2 regions of the Paenibacillus sp. FSL K6-2393 genome follow, and region 2 is predicted to be linked to the other one. Evidence: riboswitches for the same ligand, from Rfam matches in the RefSeq annotation. Region 2 holds a riboswitch; the other holds the start of a gene.
What was found. Region 2 has a riboswitch for glycine ahead of sdaAB (L-serine ammonia-lyase, iron-sulfur-dependent subunit beta). Riboswitches for the same ligand answer to the same signal wherever they lie in the genome.

Region 1: another riboswitch for glycine. It lies ahead of gcvT (glycine cleavage system aminomethyltransferase GcvT); the one in region 2 lies ahead of sdaAB (L-serine ammonia-lyase, iron-sulfur-dependent subunit beta).

What each region holds. Positions count from the first base shown of each region.
Region 1 covers NZ_JBBOCU010000001.1:1,593,116-1,603,246, forward strand. The annotation lists gene ptsP (phosphoenolpyruvate--protein phosphotransferase) at 1-1,250, shown strand, start outside; gene gcvPB (aminomethyl-transferring glycine dehydrogenase subunit GcvPB) at 1,549-2,988, opposite strand; gene gcvPA (aminomethyl-transferring glycine dehydrogenase subunit GcvPA) at 3,126-4,481, opposite strand; gene gcvT (glycine cleavage system aminomethyltransferase GcvT) at 4,478-5,614, opposite strand; glycine riboswitch at 5,831-5,931, opposite strand; glycine riboswitch at 5,935-6,057, opposite strand; gene gcvH (glycine cleavage system protein GcvH) at 6,402-6,794, shown strand; gene MHI14_RS06995 (PTS mannitol transporter subunit IICB) at 7,214-8,668, shown strand; gene MHI14_RS07000 (BglG family transcription antiterminator) at 8,707-10,131, shown strand, end outside.
Region 2 covers NZ_JBBOCU010000002.1:519,648-529,778, reverse strand. The annotation lists gene MHI14_RS29590 (HAMP domain-containing sensor histidine kinase) at 1-1,481, opposite strand, end outside; gene MHI14_RS29585 (response regulator transcription factor) at 1,526-2,209, opposite strand; gene MHI14_RS29580 (alpha-glycosidase) at 2,438-4,198, shown strand; gene sdaAA (L-serine ammonia-lyase, iron-sulfur-dependent, subunit alpha) at 4,375-5,352, opposite strand; gene sdaAB (L-serine ammonia-lyase, iron-sulfur-dependent subunit beta) at 5,342-6,031, opposite strand; glycine riboswitch at 6,144-6,279, opposite strand; glycine riboswitch at 6,284-6,408, opposite strand; gene MHI14_RS29565 (phosphotransferase enzyme family protein) at 6,764-7,756, opposite strand; gene pstB (phosphate ABC transporter ATP-binding protein PstB) at 7,980-8,735, opposite strand; gene pstA (phosphate ABC transporter permease PstA) at 8,748-9,635, opposite strand; gene pstC (phosphate ABC transporter permease subunit PstC) at 9,638-10,131, opposite strand, start outside.

The DNA.
Region 1 (10,131 bases), on a different contig from region 2:
AAGTGATTGTGCTTGCGGAGGATCTAACACCTTCCGACACGGCTCAATTGAACCGCCAATTTGTTAAAGGTTTTGCAACTAACATTGGTGGACGTACTTCTCACTCGGCTATTATGGCTCGCTCTCTTGAAATTCCGGCTGTTGTTGGAACCAAGGACATCTTGGCTCAAGCGAAACAAGGCGATATGATCATTGTTGACGGTCTGGATGGTCACGTACTGGTTAACCCTACTGATGAAGTTATTGCTGAATACCGTGCCAAACAGGAACAGTATGATGCACAACGTGCAGAGTGGAGAAAACTTCGTGATGAGCCAACGGTAACGGTGGACAACGTTCATGTTGAACTTGCAGCCAACATTGGTACACCAAATGATGTAACGGGTGTTCTGGAGAATGGCGGCGAGGCTGTAGGCCTGTACCGTACCGAGTTCCTGTACATGGGCAGAGACAAGCTTCCTTCTGAAGACATTCAGTATAATGCTTACAAAGCGGTACTGGAAAAAATGGAAGGCAAACCTGTCGTTGTTCGTACACTCGACATCGGTGGAGACAAAGAGCTTCCATACCTGGATCTGCCAAAAGAAATGAATCCATTCCTCGGCTTCCGCGCAGTTCGTCTGTGTCTGGACCGTTTGGATATCTTCCGTACACAATTGCGTGCATTGCTGCGTGCAAGCGTACATGGAAACCTGCGTGTCATGTTCCCAATGATCGCAACACTCGGTGAATTCCGTGAAGCAAAAGCTGTCTTGTTCGAAGAGAAAGAGAAGCTGGTTGCTGAAGGTATTGCTGTTTCTGACAGCATTCAACTCGGAATCATGGTCGAAATTCCTTCAACTGCAGTTCTGGCGGATCAGTTTGCCAAAGAAGTGGATTTCTTCAGTATCGGAACCAACGATCTGATTCAATACACAATGGCTGCTGACCGTATGAACGAAAGAGTAGCGTATCTGTACCAACCTTACAACCCAGCCATTTTGCGTTTGGTTAAAATGGTTATCGATGCAGCGCATCGTGAAGGCAAATGGGTTGGCATGTGTGGTGAGATGGCAGGAGACGAAACAGCAATTCCATTGCTGCTTGGTCTTGGATTGGATGAGTTCAGCATGAGCGCAACCTCCATCCTGCCAGCTCGTAGTCAGATCACCAAGCTGTCCCGTGCGGATATGCAGGAACTGGCTGCTAAAGCTCTGGATATGCAAACGGCTGAACAAGTCGTTGAATTGGTTCAAAGCATTAAAGCGTAATTTTGCCGGGGTTTCCTCCGGATTTGAGGTTTTTCTTTTTCCGATAATGAGCTGCATTGATGCAGCGATTTTGCCGGTATCCGCGATTCATTGTGGATATCGGCTTTTTTTGTTATAAACAGGACAATGTGATTCGGACACTGGTATACATCGGAGCATAACTTGCCTGCGTTTGAGACACCCTCTAGCAGGAGGATGGTGAGCTGTAAGAGTGGCATAAGTAGACCGGGAAGGCAACATAAAAAGCTCTTGCTGATTGGAACATCAGCAAGAGCTTTTTGTGTTAACAATGATTTGATTAACTGCAAGCGCAGTTCAATACAGGTTTGCGGGCAGCGGTGGTCTCATCAAGACGAGTGACCGGTGTTCCGTAAGGTGCGTTGAGTACCAATTCTGGTTTCTCTTCCGCTTCTTTGGCAATCCGTATCATCGTATCAATGAATCCATCCAACGTTTCTTTACTTTCGGTTTCGGTCGGCTCGATCATGATGCATTCCTCCACGTTGAGCGGGAAGTACACGGTAGGCGGGTGATATCCAAAATCAAGCAATCGTTTGGCAACATCCAGTGTGCGCACACCATATTGCTTCAAACCCCGACCAGACATGACAAATTCATGTTTGCATACACCCGGATACGGAATTTCGTAGTAAGGTGCAAGACGGGCCATCATATAGTTGGCATTCAGTACCGCACATTCAGAGACACGGCGTAACCCTTCCGGTCCATAGGTGCGAATATAAGCATAGGCGCGTACCAAAATACCGAAGTTGCCGTAGTACGCTTTGACCCGGCCAATGGATTGATCTCCTTCACGGTCCAGTGAATATACACCATCAGCATTCTTGATCACCATCGGTTTAGGCAGGAACGGGATCAAGCGGCTCTTCACACCGACTGGTCCGGCACCAGGTCCACCACCGCCATGAGGCGTGCTCATCGTTTTGTGCAAGTTCAGGTGCACCACGTCAAAGCCCATATCACCCGGACGGGTAATGCCCATAATGGCATTGGAGTTTGCGCCATCGTAGTATAACAAGCCACCAGCCTGATGTACGATGGATGCAATCTCCTGAATGTCTTTCTCGAACAAACCAAGTGTATTCGGGTTTGTCAGCATCAATGCTGCCGTATCCGAACCGACTGCTGCACGGAGTGCATCCAGATCGACCAGTCCGTCTGCTCGGGATGGAATCGTCACAGTTTCAAATCCTGCAACGGTTGCACTTGCCGGGTTGGTACCATGCGAAGAATCGGGCACGATGACTTTGGTACGTTGTTCGCCACGACCTTCGTGGTAGGCACGAATCATCATAAGTCCAGTCCATTCTCCATGGGCACCCGCAGCTGGTTGCAGAGTCACAGCATCCATACCTGTCAAACCTGCAAGGTCGTTTTGCAACGTATATAACAGTTCAAGTGCACCTTGAATGCTGGATTCGTGCTGGTACGGATGGATTTTGGCGAATCCATTGTAACGGGCAACATCCTCATTGATCTTCGGATTGTATTTCATTGTACAAGAGCCCAGTGGATAAAATCCGTTATCTACCCCGAAGTTGCGGCGGGACAGAGCGGTATAGTGTCGAATAACATCTACCTCAAACACTTCCGGCAGTGCTGCTGCTTCCGAACGGAGCATTTCCCGGGGAATCAACGTATCGGCAGCCTGACGAGGAACGTCACATTCTGGCAAGGAATAAGCGACACGTCCAGGGCTGCTGAGTTCAAAAATCAATGATTGTTCCGGAGCAGGAGATAAGGTCTGTGCACTAAATGTTGTATCCGTCTCAGGTTGAACCGAAGTGGAGACAGAGGTACCCGTTTCCGATTGTCCTTGTAGCGATGTTGTCGTTGTCGTCGTCGTTTCCTGAGTCACAGCGATCCCTCCAATGCTCGTGCGAATTCGTCAATCTCTTCCTTAGTGCGCCGTTCGGTAACAGCAATCAGCATATGTCCGGTAAGCTCCGGATAATCACGTCCGAGTTCGTAGCCACCAATAAAGCCTGCATCCAGCAGTTTCAACTGAAGAGCATCCACGTCTGTTCCTTCAGGAAGATTAATCACGAATTCATTAAATGTTGGTGCATTAAAAGTAAGGCTAACTCCAGGAATCGCAGTTAATGTATTCAGGGTGTAATGACTCTTTTGCAAATTCAGATCCGCGACATCGATCATGCCCTGTTTACCCATGATGGACATGTACACAGATGCGCTGAGTGCAAGCAAAGCCTGGTTGGAACAGATGTTGGATGTCGCCTTTTCGCGGCGGATGTGCTGTTCACGTGCTTGCAGTGTGAGTACAAAACCACGCTTGCCGTTGCGATCGGTGGTCTGGCCTACAATTCGGCCAGGAATTCGGCGCATATGAGGCTGGGATACGGCGAAATATCCGCATGTCGGGCCGCCGAGTGAAGCGGCGATGCCGAGGGGCTGCGCATCACCTACAACGATGTCGGCACCCAGCTTGCCTGGGGCTTCCAGCAGACCCAGCGATAGCGGGTTGGCACTTACAACGAGCAGGCCCTTGTGCGCATGCACGAGGTCGGCAGCCTGTTTTACATTTTCTACAGCACCAAAGAAGTTCGGACTCTGGATCATGACAGCAGCGGTATCGTCCGATATGGCGGCTTGCAGGGCATCCCAATCAGTGACGCCATCCTTATAACCAATCTCGACAATCTCCAGACTTAATCCGTGCGCATATGCCTGCAATACCTGACGGGCTTCCGGATGAACGGTACGGGATACGATGAGCTGTTTGCGACGAGTTGCCGCTGCGGCCAGATTACCTGCTTCTGCAAAGGCAGTTGCGCCGTCATACATACTGGCATTGGCTACAGCCATACCGGTTAATTCACAGATGTAGGATTGAAATTCGAAAATGGCCTGTAGTTCACCTTGGCTGATCTCAGGCTGATAAGGTGTGTAGGCAGTGTAAAACTCGGAACGGGAAATGACATGATTGATGACGGAAGGAACATGATGATCATATATGCCAGCGCCGAGGAAGCTGGCGTGTGTTTCGAAATTGGCGTTAGCGCCGGCTTGTTTGGACATATGACGTGTCAGCGCATATTCATCAAGTTTGGAGGATACGGGCAGCTCGCCCTGATAACGAATCTCCTGCGGAATGTCCTGAAACAGTTCCTCCAGCGTATCCACACCGATGGTTGCGAGCATGGCGCTCTGATCTTGCTCAGTCATGGGAATGTAACGGTGCTTGCTCATGCTTGATCAGCTCCTTGAGTAGGTGTCTTCGACGTACGTGTCCGTTTATGAAAAGGGGTCTTCACGACCTCGGCTTTTAGTTTCTTGCCGCGGATCTCAATCTCAAGCGGGGTTCCCAGCGCAGCGTATTTACTGTCGATGAGAGCAAGCCCCAGATTACGCTTCAATGTAGGTGATTGCGTGCCTGTTGTTACTTCACCAATCTGTACGCCTTCGGCGTAAATCGGATAGTGGGGGCGGGGAATACCACGCTCCAGCACTTCGATGCCGACCAGTTTGCGGGCAGGCCCGTCAGTTTTTTGCTGTAACAAGGCTTCGTATCCGATAAAAGGTCCGGCATTCAGCTTCACAAACATGCCAACGCCAGCTTCGAGCGGAGAGATGGTTGCCGACAATTCCTGTCCATACAGGGGGAGCCTTGCTTCAAAGCGCAGTGTATCCCGGGCACCAAGTCCGGTTGGTACGAGTCCGTGACCTTCTCCGGCTTGCATTAATCCATTCCACACCGCAGCAGCATGGTCCGCAGGTACATATAGTTCAAAGCCGTCCTCACCGGTATAACCTGTACGGGACAACAGTAATTTAACGCCGCATACCTCTGCCTGCTGTACAAAACGGAAAGGCTCAATCGAGGATACATCCGTATCTGTAACTTTCCCGATAATATCTACAGCCAGTGGACCTTGCAAGGCGAGCAGCGCCGTCTGCTCAGAATCGTTAGTCATGCTTACGCCAGGGATCAAGTGCTCTTGCAGCCACGCCCAATCCTTGTCGATGTTGGAGGCATTAACAACGAGCATGTAATGCTGATCTTCCAGCTTATACACGAGCAGATCATCTACCACACCGCCATCTGGATAACACATCAGGGTGTACTGGGCTTGACCCGGAACGAGCGTGGTCACATCATTGGTCGTCATTTGTTGCAAAAAAACTTCAGCCTGCTCACCCTGTACGGTGAATTCACCCATATGGGATACATCAAATAGTCCAGCACGCTCACGCACCGCTTCATGTTCTTTCTGGATTCCGCTAAATTGCACTGGAAGCTCCCAGCCTCCAAAATCAATGCACCGTACGCCTTCGTATTGCTGATACAGTGGGAAGAGTGGTGTTCTAAGCAAATCGGACATCAAATCACCTCGTCATGGGCCGTCAACCGGCCGGATATACAATCGTGGATCAATGAACCAGGGTATTTTTACATTTTTCAGCAGAGATTTTTCGTAGATAAGTATGTTAAGGCAGCTATGACAGCGCCGTTCTACATCCTGTTTTTCGTTTTTTGGGAAAAAGGAAAAGGACAGGCCAAAGAATCGGCATGCCAAGTAGCACGCTGTATTCTAAGGCTCTGTCCCTTGTACCTGAGAGTTACCCCGCTGCGTTGTGCAGCAGGTTTCCCCTTGGGTGATCATAACGCCCGCACAGGGCGAATAGATGCTCTCCAGAGTTGCGTCCCGTAAAAGTCCTTTTGCCTGAGAGATTCACCCCCGCTTATCGGTGGTTTACTCCTTCGGCGTTACCTCATGTACATCCCGAATCGGGTGTCACGGGTAATCTCTCCCTTTACATTCATCCGCGGGTATAACATAGTCCAATAAACACATTTACTCCTCTCATTAAAACGTGAATCCACTACCGATGTCAAGAACGATGTCATAGATTATAATTAAAAACCGAATATTTAATTTGGTTTCAATGTTATTGTTCGTGTATTTAAAAAGACTGCGCTTACTATTCTAATATTCACCAGTATATGAAGAAAGAGTGTAATCGGGTTACAGGATTTAGAGGTGATCAATAAATAAATTGTGAGGTATCTTGACATTTGAATCAAAAATATCATACGCTATGTTCTGGGAAAAAGGTTAAGGTCAAAGAACGCATGCACTCATTTAATGAAAAGCGAGGCGGATATCGATGAGCGAATTGAAAAGTGATTTCCTGTACAGTGAAGAGCACGAATGGGTGCAAACCGTAGGGGAGGATACTGTACGTATTGGCATTACCGAGTTCGCGCAGCATCAGCTGGGTGACATTGTGTTTGTGGAATTGCCTGACCTTGAAACCAATGTAAAAGCAGAGGACAGCATTGGAACGATTGAATCGGTCAAAACGGTTTCCGACTTGTTCTCTCCCGTCACAGGTTCAATTATTGCAGTCAATGATTCGTTGCAGGACTCCCCTGAACTTGTGAACAGCTCTCCTTACGAGGAAGGTTGGATGATTGAGATTCGTGTTGAGGGAGATCTGACAGCAGCATTGTCTACATTGATGAATGCAGACGCGTATCGTAAACATACGGAAGAATAGTATCAACGAACTTGTACTTATTAACATATATTTTATAAGCGAATGAAATGAGTTTCATATTGTTTCGACCTGTGTGAGCCGGATGCTTGCACAGGTTTTTTGTGCTTTCCAAGAATGGTTTTGAATGTAGATTTGAGCAGATTGTGGATGTAAATCATCTGATTGGACCAAGCTATAGGTTAGAAAATGACTCTGGAAATGATAAAAGTCATAGGCAAGAAAAACCTTGTGTACCAATGGGTTCAGCCATTATGCATCGATTAAAACGATTACATAACCTAATGTTGTCATCATTGTTCATGACGAAAGTACGCTTTCATTTCATTGAACAGGAGAGCATTCTCGCTTAGGATTACAGCAGGGGAGAAATGATACCCCTTTCATAAATCATAATCACTTGATCCAAGGAGGATAATACAATGAGTAATTTGGACCAATCGTCCAATTCCAAAGGTGGGCTACGGGTAGGTGTGCAGCGTTTTGGCCGTTTCCTGAGTGGTATGGTCATGCCGAATATGGGAGCGTTCATCGCCTGGGGATTAATTACGGCCATGTTCATTCCAACAGGCTGGTTCCCTAACGAGACACTGGCACAGCTAGTCGATCCGATGATCAAATATTTGCTGCCACTGTTAATCGGTTACACCGGGGGTACGATGGTGCATGGTCAGCGTGGTGGTGTCGTGGGTGCCATTATGACCATTGGGGTCATCGTGGGTAGTGATATCCCGATGTTTCTAGGTGCCATGATTGCCGGACCACTGGCAGCATGGATCATCAAAAAGTTTGATAAATCGATCGAAGGTAAAGTTAGAGCCGGATTTGAAATGCTGGTTAACAACTTCTCAGCCGGTATTATTGGCGGGATCTTGGGGATTTTTGCGCTACTGGGCATCGGGCCTGCTGTAGAAGCAATTAGCAAAGTATTATCTGCCGGGGTACAAGGCTTAATGAATCTTGGTTTGCTGCCGCTGGTCAACCTAATCATTGAACCAGGTAAAGTATTGTTCCTGAACAATGCAATCAACCACGGGATTCTAACACCAATTGCAACAGATCAAGCGAGAGAATTAGGGCAATCCGTATTATACATGCTTGAATCGAACCCGGGTCCGGGACTTGGTATCTTGCTTGCTTACTGTTTCTTCGGACGTGGAATGGCCAAATCTTCTGCACCAGGTGCCGTTATCATTCATTTCTTCGGGGGAATTCATGAGATCTACTTCCCTTACATTTTGATGAGACCAATTCTGATTCTTGCCGCAATTGCGGGTGGCGTCGCAGGTACATTAACATTTATGCTCACCGGAGCAGGACTTGTTTCAGCACCATCACCGGGTAGTATTATCGCGTATTTCCTCTTAACACCAAAAGGTGGATACCTGCCAATGCTTGCAGGGGTGCTTGTAGCAGCCGTCGTTTCCTTCCTGGTAGCAGCAGTGTTGCTGAAAACGGGTAAACAAAAGGACGAAGATCTGGAGTCCGCATCCAGTCGGATGAAAGACATGAAGAGTCAAGGAACCGTGCCAAACGCTGGCATTACGGCTAATCATCGTGAAGCAGACAGAGCCGCAGATATGGCTTCTTCTACAGTCAAAACAGACGTGAAGAAAATTGTCTTCTCCTGTGATGCAGGGATGGGGTCGAGTGCCATGGGTGCTTCCATTCTACGCAAGAAGATGAAGGCAGAGGGGATTGACGTTACGGTGACCAATACGGCTATCAGTGATATCCCGCCGGATGCAGATGTGGTCATCACACAACAAATATTAACCGATCGTGCCCGCTCCGTTGCGCCGAACGCAGAACATATATCCATCGACAACTTCCTAAAAAGCCCGGAATACGATGCGCTCGTTGAACGTCTAAAGTAATTGCACGCATTTGTTTTCCCTGAGCCGGAGGCTGAGATATGAGTATTACCAAAAGACAACGTGAAATCGTGGAGTTTCTGCTGGAGCATCCACATGAAGTCACTGCCGGCGAAATCGCCGTTGAAGTAAAGGTCAGTACCCGAACAGTTCACCGGGAGCTGCAAATGATTGAACAATGGCTTGAACCTTTGGGCATGAGGCTGGAAAAAAAATCAGGAACCGGTATCCGAATCGATGCCGGTTCCGATGATCTGGCTGTATTGCGCCAGCAACTAGAGGGTAAAGAATATGTAGAGTTTACGCCGGAAGAGCGTAAGCTCTTCATGCTTTGCATCCTGCTGGATGAACCGGAGCCTGTAAAGTTACTCGCCTTGGCTTCGGATCTGAAAGTGACCGTATCCACCGTAACCACTGATCTGGACGATCTGGAGTCACGAATTCGTCAGGCGGGACTGAAGCTGGTTCGCAGACGTGGATATGGCGTCAAGATTAACGGAAGTGAGACGATTCATCGCACAGCCATAGCTGCACTTGCTCTCGAATTTCTGGATGAGTCCGACCTATTCGGAAGACAGCCAGAACAGGGAGGATCCATCGTAAACCAAAAACTGTTGGATATGATTGGGCACGGTGATGTGCTTACGGTCGAGAATGCGTTATGGCAACCAGATATCGAATGGCTGGAGAACATCCCGGAACGGCAATACATGAAGCTGCTGATTCAATTATCCGTAGCGGTTGTACGTATTCGTAAAGGCTTTGGCATTGGCCGTATGTCTCCACGAGAGAACACGGGAGATGCAGTTGCAGAGCAGGATGAGATGAAGGTTCCACCTTATATGGCTTCCCGCTTGTGTGGTGTGTTATCCACCCAGCTGGGGCTGACATTCTCCCAAGATGAGCAAGCTTATTTTCACAGACTATTAGTTGAGACAGAGCAGCGGATTCACTCTTCGAGGCTGTTGCCAATAGACGACTTGATTTTACTGGACAGGGTACATTCACTGATTGATCAGATGCAGGCGAGGACGCATTACGCCTTTCATGAGGATCGTTTGCTTCGTGAAGGTCTGCTTGGTCATATGCAACCTGTAATGGAGCGAATTGAAGGACAACAGATGATTCGTAATCCGCTTTTGCAGCAGATTCGCAAGGATTATGATTCCCTCTTTGAAGATGTCAAAAAATCTGTGGGGCAAGCTTGGCCAGGCACAGACGTTCCGGATGAGGAGATTGGTTTCCTGGTTATGCACTTTGGAGCTTCCATCGAGAGGTTACGTGCATTGAAACGGGAGATCAGGGCGATCATCGTGTGTACAAGCGGAATCGGATCATCACGCATGCTTTCCAGCCGATTATCCAAGGAGATTCCCGAGATTCGGATTATGGATAGCGTGTCCTGGTACGAGGCTGCCCGGATACCTACAGATCAATATGATCTTGTCTTATCTACTGTTGATCTG
Region 2 (10,131 bases):
CCCTTACCACTGTAGATATATGTCTGGACACCCGTATCGGAACTGTCTACCCGCTTGCGCAGACCCATCTCACGAATCAACAGGTCTACAATGGATAAGCCTAGACCTGTGCCTTTTGTGTCGGAATTCGGTTGCATTCCCGGACCCCGGTCCTGAATAACGACGGCCGTCTCACCCTGAATCTCCTGAGTTGATATACCAATATATTTCCCGCTGGCGGCATGACGGATCACGTTTTGGAACAAATTATCAAGAATACGGCGCATGCCCTGTTCATCCATATGCCAGATCAATGGTTCCTCTGGCAGGTCAATATCAATCTCAAATTGCTCTTTCTCCCAGACCGGGTACCAGGCGGCCGCCGTTTCCCTGACGATCCGCAGTATATCTTTCTCTTCCAGCTTCAGTGTATACTTCCCACTCGTGAGCAAATTGTAGGATAACATGTTGTCAATGAGCCCACCGAGGTCCTCCATCTTTGCTTCCATGCGATGTAATGAACGGTCACCTTGCTCGCTCAGCTCTTCCTTGTGCAAAGCATGCATATGTCCACGAATCACCGTTAGCGGGGTACGCAGATCGTGAGAAAGCCCCGCAATGAGACGTTTGCGCAATTGTTCTTCCTCTCGTTCACGGTGGCGGCTGTCGGACAGTTGATGCACCATCTGATTGAAGGATTCTTCCAGTTGACCAATCTCGTCTGACCGGCGGATATCTACCGGAAGCGGGAGGCCTTCCTTGCCTGTGGTCATCATGGCCGTCTGCAAACGAATAAGTCGTTTGCGAATGCGTGCGAAGAAGAGAATCGACATAATGATGAAGATCAGAAAGATGAGGGTCATTACGATACCAAGATACAAGAGTTCCATCGGCCAGTTACTCTGATTCATTTGCAGAAGTGACCGCGGCACTTCAATGATCATGAATCCCTGTCCTTTGTCCTGCTCAGCTCCGCCAATATATGCAACTACGGTCAGTGGATCGCGAAAGGAGGCTTCTTTCATGAATTGCACCGTATTGTTTACATTCCATAAGGATGGAATATGAGTCTCTGTCGTTTGCCCGGAATCCAGTGACCATCTCAATGTCGTGTCTGTTCTGCCATCCGGCGACGTGGATTTCAGAAGCGTTACATCTTCACCACCGAGAATAAAGAGGGTCTCACCGCTCACATTCACACGATACATGGAAGATTTGGGATACGAGCCATGTAATTGCTCCAACCGGGCCTTAATCTCTTCATCCGAAGCACCATCCAGGTTCTTCGCTTCACGTGACCAGAGGTTACTGATCCGGGTAACATCACCGTAAGGCGCGTCGCGGTTCGTATTCGTGTTATTCACTACGACAATATATATAACGGATATGATCGGAAGGACAACGGGCACAAATAATACAGCCGCCAAGATCAGTAGGATGTATCTGGACATCAAGGACCGCCCAAAGCGAAGCTTGCGCCGCCCGGATTGCTTTTGATCCATACTTCGTTCTCCCTTCATGATCTTCCGTTCTCTGAACCACCGAATCATGGCTTCTTCACACGATATCCCACACCACGGACCGTCTGAATAACTACAGGATTGGCCGGATCAAGCTCCAGCTTTTCGCGTAGATGCCGAATATGTACCATTAAAGTCTTGTCCCCATCCAGATAGGGCTCGTTCCAGACGGCTTCATAGATCTGCTCTTTGGTTCGAATCATGCCCATATGTCGTAGCAGGTAGGCGAAGATGTGGAACTGTTTTCCCGATAAAATAATCTCATCTCCCGTCTCCTCATTGACGATCCGGTTGTCCTTCTCATAGATGGAGAGATGATCCAGCTTCAGGGCAGCATCCGTGGATACCGCCGTTCCTGCCTTACGCAGTTGTACTTCAATCCGGGCAGCCAGTTCATCGGGGTGAAATGGTTTGGTCACATAGTCATCGGCAAAATCAAGACCGTGCAACTTGTCGTCAATGGACGTTCTGGCCGAGAGCATGACAATGGGCACGGCGGGATGTTCTTTTTTCAGTCGCTGTCCCACCGTAAATCCATCCAGCCCAGGCAGCATGACATCCAGAATAATGAGTGAGCAACCGACAGCAGCCTCCGCTGCACCTTCACCACTGCCGAGCCATACCACCTCATAACCGCGCTCCTCCAGATCGGCTCTGACCCAAGTCGCAATTTCCGTATCATCTTCAATATATAACAGTTTGGTTTTCATCCGAATATTCGTTTCCTTTCTGCCCCCATTGGGTTAATGATATATCTGAGCATCATCATGGTAAAAGATGTCTATAACATATGGATTCATGTCTTGTTGAAACAATGTTAAAGTCCTTTACGTTACCACACATTCTAATTATAGCGTATTCATTAACGTGGGGAATGTCATATTAATCAAGTCTACCAAGTACATACTATATCCACACCTGACGGGAGGAAATTCATTATGCTGCTGGAAGCCATCTATCATCAACCGAAACGAAACTGGGCCTATGCCTATGACCAAGATACAATCCATCTGCGTTTGCGTGCCAAAAAGAATGACCTGACCGAGGTACATGCCCTGACCGGGGATAAATATGCGTGGGATGCAACCAAAGCGCTGGTTCCCCTAACCAAGTTCACCTCTGACTCCATGTTCGATTACTACGAGGGTGAAGTGAAACCTCCCTACCACCGACTCAAATACTCTTTTCTGCTCAAAAGCGGCGAAGAACAGATCTGGATGACCGAGACGGACTTCCAGGAAGAAGAGCCGGACGATCCGGGTCGTATGTTCCAGTTCCCTTATATTCATGCCGGAGCTGTATTCACACCCCCTGCATGGGTTAAGGATGCGGTGTTCTATCAGATTTTTCCCGAACGATTCGCCAACGGCAACCCGGATATTAGTCCGGAAAAGGTAGAGCCGTGGGGTGGCGAGCCAACACCTTTCAATTTCTTCGGCGGTGACCTTCAGGGCGTGATCGACCATCTGGATTACATCAGCGATCTTGGCATTAATGCGATCTACTTCACACCCATCTTCGAAGCCACCACCAATCACAAATACGATACTGAGGACTACCTGCGGGTAGACCGGCACTTTGGTGACGCAGATACCGTGAAACGACTGGTCGAGCTATGCCATGCACGTGGAATTCGTGTACTTCTGGATGCTGTGTTTAACCATTCCGGGAAGACATTTGCGCCGTTTGTGGATGTGCAGAAGAACGGAGAACAATCCAAATATAAGGACTGGTTCCATGTACATGAATACCCGCTGGACGTGAAGGACGGCATTCCTACGTATGAGACCTTCGGATTCGAAGCGCATATGCCAAAGCTGAATACGGAGAATGCCGAGGTTAAGGCCTATCTGCTGGAGGTTGCCGAGTACTGGATCAAGGAAGTGGGTGCGGACGGATGGCGGCTGGATGTGGCAGACGAAGTGGATGATGCATTCTGGCGTGATTTCCGCCGTGTAGTCAAAGCGGCTAATCCGGATGCCTATATTCTGGGCGAAGTATGGAATGAGTCCTCTGCCTGGCTGCAAGGCGACCAGTTCGATGCGTCCATGAACTATCCGTTTACCGATGCCGTAAATGCTTTCTTTGTGAAAAATACAATGCACGCAGAACAGTTCGCGAACTCCATCGGACGACAGTTATCCCGTTATCCGCTTCAGGCCAGCGAAGTGGCGTTCAACTTGCTGGACAGCCACGATACCCCACGGCTGCTCACGTTGTGTGAAGGCGACCAACGCAAGATGAAGCTGGCTGCGTTATTCCAGTTCAGTTACATGGGTGCTCCGTGCATCTATTACGGAGACGAGATTGGCATGGACGGCGAACATGATCCGGGCTGCCGTAAATGCATGGAATGGGACGAAGCGAAGCAGGACCGGGAGCTGCTCGACTTTTATCAGAAACTAATCTCCCTGCGTCATGCTCATCCTGCCCTGCGTGCAGAAGGCACCGTTCGTTTCCTGCAGGCTCGTCCCGATGGCAGCCAACTGGTATTTGAGCGGCAAAATGAGGAGGAACGCATTCTGGTTCTGTTCAATCGATCAGAAGAGACGGCTATTGTCGAGCTGGAGGCCGGTGACGAAGAATGGACCGAGTTATTCGGCGGAAACCATCGTACCGCCAAGGAAGATGGCGTACTCGCCATTGAACTGCCTGCGTATGGATATGCCGTACTGAGTACGGCTGTGAGCCAGAACTAGAGTCATAATACACATTCATCTGATATAAGTATCCTAACTTCGCTTCATCTGGCAGCATAAAACAAGCGTCCTGCATAACCCGGATTCGGGTTCGCGGACGCTTGTTTTTGTATTTTTGTATTCGCCGTTATACATAATAATGTCACTGATTTATATATCGGTGGTCCCGGTTCAGCTTAAACCTGAGTATCCTTGTCCACTTGAGCATTGTCCACCCCACTTGTAGTTGTGTCAGAATCCGCTGGCTTCGACTCCTGCTCAGGCTCGGCACGCTTTGCCTTTGGTTTAGCCAGCTTTTGCATCATTTTGCGGCCGGTTGGTGTCTGGGCCAGTCCGCCCTGGGCTGTCTCCCGATGGCGGCTCGGCATCGCACTGCCTACTTCCAGCATGACGTCGATGACTTCGTCTGACGGAATGGCACTACGCACTCCGGCCAGGGCCATGTCAGCCGCAGCCAGCGCCGTAACCGCACCCAGTCCATTACGGACGATGCACGGGATTTCAACAAGGCCTGCGACCGGATCGCAGATAAGGCCCAGTGTATTTTTTAACGCCAAACCAACGGCATGAACGACCTGTTCCGGTGTACCTCCACGCAGTTCAACCATGGCACCCGCAGCCATGCCGATCGCGGAACCCACTTCCGCCTGACAGCCACCCTCGGCCCCGGAGATAAATGAATTGTTGGCAATAACATAACCAATCGCTCCCGCACAGAACAACCCGTTCACCAAATGTTCGTCCGTCCAGCCAAAACGCTCCTGTGAGCTAATAAAAACACCGGGGATGATGCCGCAGGAACCGGCTGTTGGTGTTGCCACGATCCGACCCATGGAGGCATTCACTTCAGATACACACAGGGCATACGCCATGGCAAGTGCGGAAGCATCTCCTGAGCAAGTCTCACCCTTGCGAATGTACTCGGCCATTTTTTTACCGTCTCCACCCGTTAACCCACTGCGTGATGTCGTATCTTCCGTTAACCCTTTGCGTACCGCTTCCTTCATCACCTGATAATATTCAGACATCTGTTTCACAACATCCGCTTCCGGTGTATTGGTCTCCTGAACCTGCTCCTCGATCATCAGCTGAGCAATGGTTTTGGATTCTGCTGTACAGATCGTATTCAGTTCGTGCAAATGTTTAAACCGCATCCGAATCAACTCCTCTCTTCAAATCGATAACACGAATGTCCAGCACATGGTCCAGCTCCCTTAGACGCCTGAGCATATCGGGATTAGGCACACCATCCATTTCCATCGCGGTAAGCGCTTCGCCATCACGGGCTTTCCGGTCCACCTGCATATACCCGATGTTAACCCCGGATGAACTGATCGTGGACGTTACAGATGCAAGCACCCCTGCTTTGTCCGCATGTCGCAGAACAAGTGTTGGAAACTCACCACTAATCTGAACACGAAAATCATTCATCGCATGCACCGATACACTGCCACCACCAATGGATGCACCGATTAAGGAGCAGGCACGTTCTCCATGCCATAACTCAATTTTGACCGTATTTGGATGAGGAGCAGGCAGGCCACTTGTATAAAACTCAACCTCCATGCCTGCTTCCTCTGCGTATTGCTCTGCATCCGGGATACGTGGATCGTCTGTGACATAGTCCAAAAGACCGCCGATCAGTGCCAGATCTGTTCCGTGCCCCTGATACGTGTCAGCGAATGAACCATATAACGTCAGCCGGGCACGTTCTGGCGTACATCCAAGCCACTGACGAGCAATTCTCCCTAACCTTGCCGCTCCAGCTGTATGTGAACTTGAAGGCCCTGTCATGGACGGACCAATAATTGAGAAAACATCTTTAAATCGCACTTTATAACCCTCCAATTGTATTCGTCATTTCCATCCAGAATCTAATCCATATTGTTCCTTATTTACTGAATGATGACATCAAAAAAGGACAGAAGAAGGCCTCAGGCCCTCTCTCTGTCCTCGATACCTGAGAGTTTCACGATCAGCAGTGTCTCACGACAAGGTGCATTGCCTGCGATTACAGACAAGTTCACCGGTCCCACTGATCATATACCCCTTGGGTGGCGCAGTTCGCGCACTCTCCAGAGTTGCGTCCAACGATGGTACATTTACCTGAGAGATTAACCACTGCGCCGGGTGCGCAGCAGCTTGCTCCTTCGGTGCCTGAATACTAGCCATTGTGCTCGGCTAACCCAGGTCTCTCCCGCTCGTTATCATCCGCTATATGGAACCATTCTGAGCTTATGTCAGAACAGTCATGGAAGTCATTAATTTCTTCTTCATTAAGATTAATCGACCGGAAGATCAGTGTCAACAAACTTAACGATTTCTTTGGGTGTATTTCCTTCATTTCCTATTGAAGCGATGATAACCAGAATATTTTGTCAGCTTTCATTACATTAATACGTTAAAAAGATCTTTTAAACAGCTCATTTCGTTCTACTTCAATCAATGATGTGCTTACTATTATTTATGATATTGTCCATGAAACCGTTCGGGTATTCAGGCAACCATAATCTTTGATCCACACTGCTCACTAACCCATCCGAGTCTGCACATCTGGATTATAAATCACAGTTCATAAAATATGCTCTCGTTCTGTACATAAGGTCTGCAATACTTGCTGCATAGCTTCGGCATGCGATCTTTCATCCATTCGTGCCTCGACTCATTCGCCATCTGAAAGGCATAATAACCCAGTGTAAAAATCAACATGAATCCTTCCATTAATCGGATATCACGATCCGTCAGTGGTGCGATCTGTTTGGTATAACCGGATAAGAATATATCTCGTTCCTCCCGGTTGAACATAAGTGCTGCTCCTCCAGCATCAAAAAGATAGTACCCATACCCGTATAGACAAAAATCAATCATAGATATGCCCTGATCCGTTATCAGCAGATTGTTGCGAGTAATATCCCCATGAATGATCCCCCATGTTCCTGCGTGCTGCGGGTATGTTTCTAACTGTTCATTAATGTTCTCAAACGTCTCACGAAGCAGGTCGAAGTCTTCCGTTGTAAAAATCCCCAGTCGGACGCCTTCCTCTAGCTGCCCTAGCATGACCAAGTTCTCATGGATGTTGCCATATGCCGGCCGCACCTTTGTTCGATCTGTCTGATTCTGCTCACGCCCATATTGATGAAGCATCTGCAGTTGTGCCCCAAGATCATAGATCTGCTCTGTTGTCAGGCGTTCTCCCTGCTGGATGTCCCTTCCCTCAATCCACTCCAGTACTGTACAGCAGATTTCTTTACCCGCTTCACTTTTCCATACCGTGACCCAGTCTCCCGATACATTCCGTACCGGATGCTGCACGCGCAATTCCGTCGTTGCATTTAACTCATGAAGCAGGTTCATCTCTGCCTTCAGCGCAGGAAGCGTATGCTGAATGCCTGTCATACTTGTATATGCGGCTTGATGGATACGTAACAGATACTTCTTCCCGCTTGCTTCATCGACGACATGATATGTCAGATTCTCATTGTGGCGAATATATGAAACGACAGGTTTCTCAATAGTGTAGTTCTGTATAATCTGAGCTGCCATATGGTCGTAAGACATCTGATTCGTAGTGATTATCAACATCTCCTTCGAAGTCATGTAAACGTTCTCTTCACACTAAATATCGTAGCATAATGTTTATCCCGCATACAGAAAATCCCACTAAAATTATAAATTAAAAAAGCACAACCCCCGAACAACCGTCCAGGCATTGTGCTTTCTTTTGTCTCTATTATTTCTTAATCTCTCTGTCTATTGCTCTATGTTACACTCCATGATCCAATTAACCGAAACGACCCATAATGTATTCTTGCGTCAGACGATTGTCCGGGTTCGTGAAAATATGCTCTGTATCCCCGTGCTCAACCATGCTTCCCAGATAGAAATAAGCTGTATAATCCGAGATGCGCGCCGCCTGCTGCATGTTATGGGTAACAATAACAATCCGCAGCTCCTTCTTGAGCTCGGTAATCAACTCTTCAACTTTACCCGTAGATACCGGGTCAAGTGCAGATGCAGGCTCGTCGAGCAGCAGAATCTGCGGATCAACAGACAGGGCGCGGGCGATACACAGACGCTGCTGTTGTCCACCCGAGAGAGACAGAGCTGACTCGTTCAGCCTGTCTTTCACTTCGTCCCAGAGCGCAGCACGACGCAAGCTTTTTTCCACAATTTCATCCAGTGCCTTCTTACTCTTCGTACCGCGGTAGCGGGGGCCAAACGCGATATTGTTGTAGATGGACTTATGAAAAGGATTCGGCTTCTGCCACACCATGCCAATCTTCTGGCGAAGCTTGATTACATCGGTTCCAGGCTCATTCAGATCGTTACCGTCCATCCAGATATGTCCCTCTGTACGGGAACCGGCAATCTCGTCGTTCATCCGGTTCAGCGACCGGAGGAACGTGGATTTACCACACCCAGACGGCCCAATAAGAGCCGTTACGCTTGCTTCAGGAAACGTCAGGCTAATCTGCTTGACTGCCTGGAAATGTCCATAATATATGCTTAACTGTTCCGTACCAAAAGGTATGGCCATGTTGGTTCCTCCTTATTTCGAAGCTGTCATGCGGCGGAATACAACCCGACCGATCCAGCGTGCACTTAGATTGAACGCCAGCACGAGAATGACAAGCACGGCGGACGCCCCTGCTGCCACTTCTTTGGAATCTGGCCCAATACCTTCACTATTCACTTTCCAGATATGGACAGCAAGTGTCTCTGCCGGACGGAAAGGATTAAGCGGTGATCTTGGACTCGTTGGATTCCAATCTGTAAAGTCCAATGGCGGACTACTCATACCTGCGGTGAACATCAGCGCGGCTGCTTCACCGAAGATCCGGCCCGATGCTAGGATCGTACCCGTAATCAAGCTCGGCAATGCCACAGGTAGCAGAATTGAAGTAATAATCTTCCACTTGGACAGTCCAAGCGCCAGACCTGCTTCCTTCTGTTCCTTCGGAACGGCCCGGAAGGCCTGTTCCGTTGTCCGTACCATCAGTGGCAAGTTAAAGATCGCCAGAGCCAAGGCACCCGAGATCAGGGAGAAACCAAGACCAAATTGATTTACTAGCAGCAAAAGACCAAACAAACCGATAACGATGGATGGGAATGATGACAACACTTCAACGACCAGACGAATGAAGCTGGTAATCTTGCCTGGTTTGGCGTATTCCGCCATGTAAATTCCGCCGCCCCATCCGAGTGGGATGGTAACAATCAAGGTCAAGACAAGCAAGAATACGGAGTTGAAGAGCTGTGGACCAATCCCGCCGCCACCCTTAAGCAACTGTGGTGCGCTTGTCAGGAAGTTCCAGCTAATATGTCCAATGCCTCTATACATGATGAAGCCAAGCAGACCGAGCAATAGAATAACAATGAACAGGGCCAGTACAACGATAACGGATGTTGCAATTTTATCTACCGTCTTTGCCTTCATTTTCATACCCGGTTTCTCCTTTCAAGCAGGCGAACCAGAATGACGAAGACAAATGTCATCACCAACAGGACAAGCGCCATACTCCACAGTGCATTGTTATGAACAGAACCCATCGTGGTGTTACCCATGCTGAGAGTAATTACACTTGTTAATGTTGAAGCTGATTCGAGCAAGGATGTTGGAACATGCGGTGCATTACCGATAACCATCTGTACAGCAAGAGCTTCACCAAACGCACGAGCCATACCCAAAACGACACCTGTCAACAAAGCTGGCAAAGTCGTTGGAATAATGACACGGTAGATGGTTTGCCAGCGAGTGGCCCCCAGTGCGTAGGAGGATTCTCGCAATCCTTTTGGCAACGCGGACAAGGCATCTGCCATAATACTTGTCACCGTAGGAAGTATCATTACCGCGAGAACAAGACATCCGGCTGCAATCCCGACGCCTGTTCCACCGAAGATACTGCGCAACAAAGGTACGATGACACTCAGAC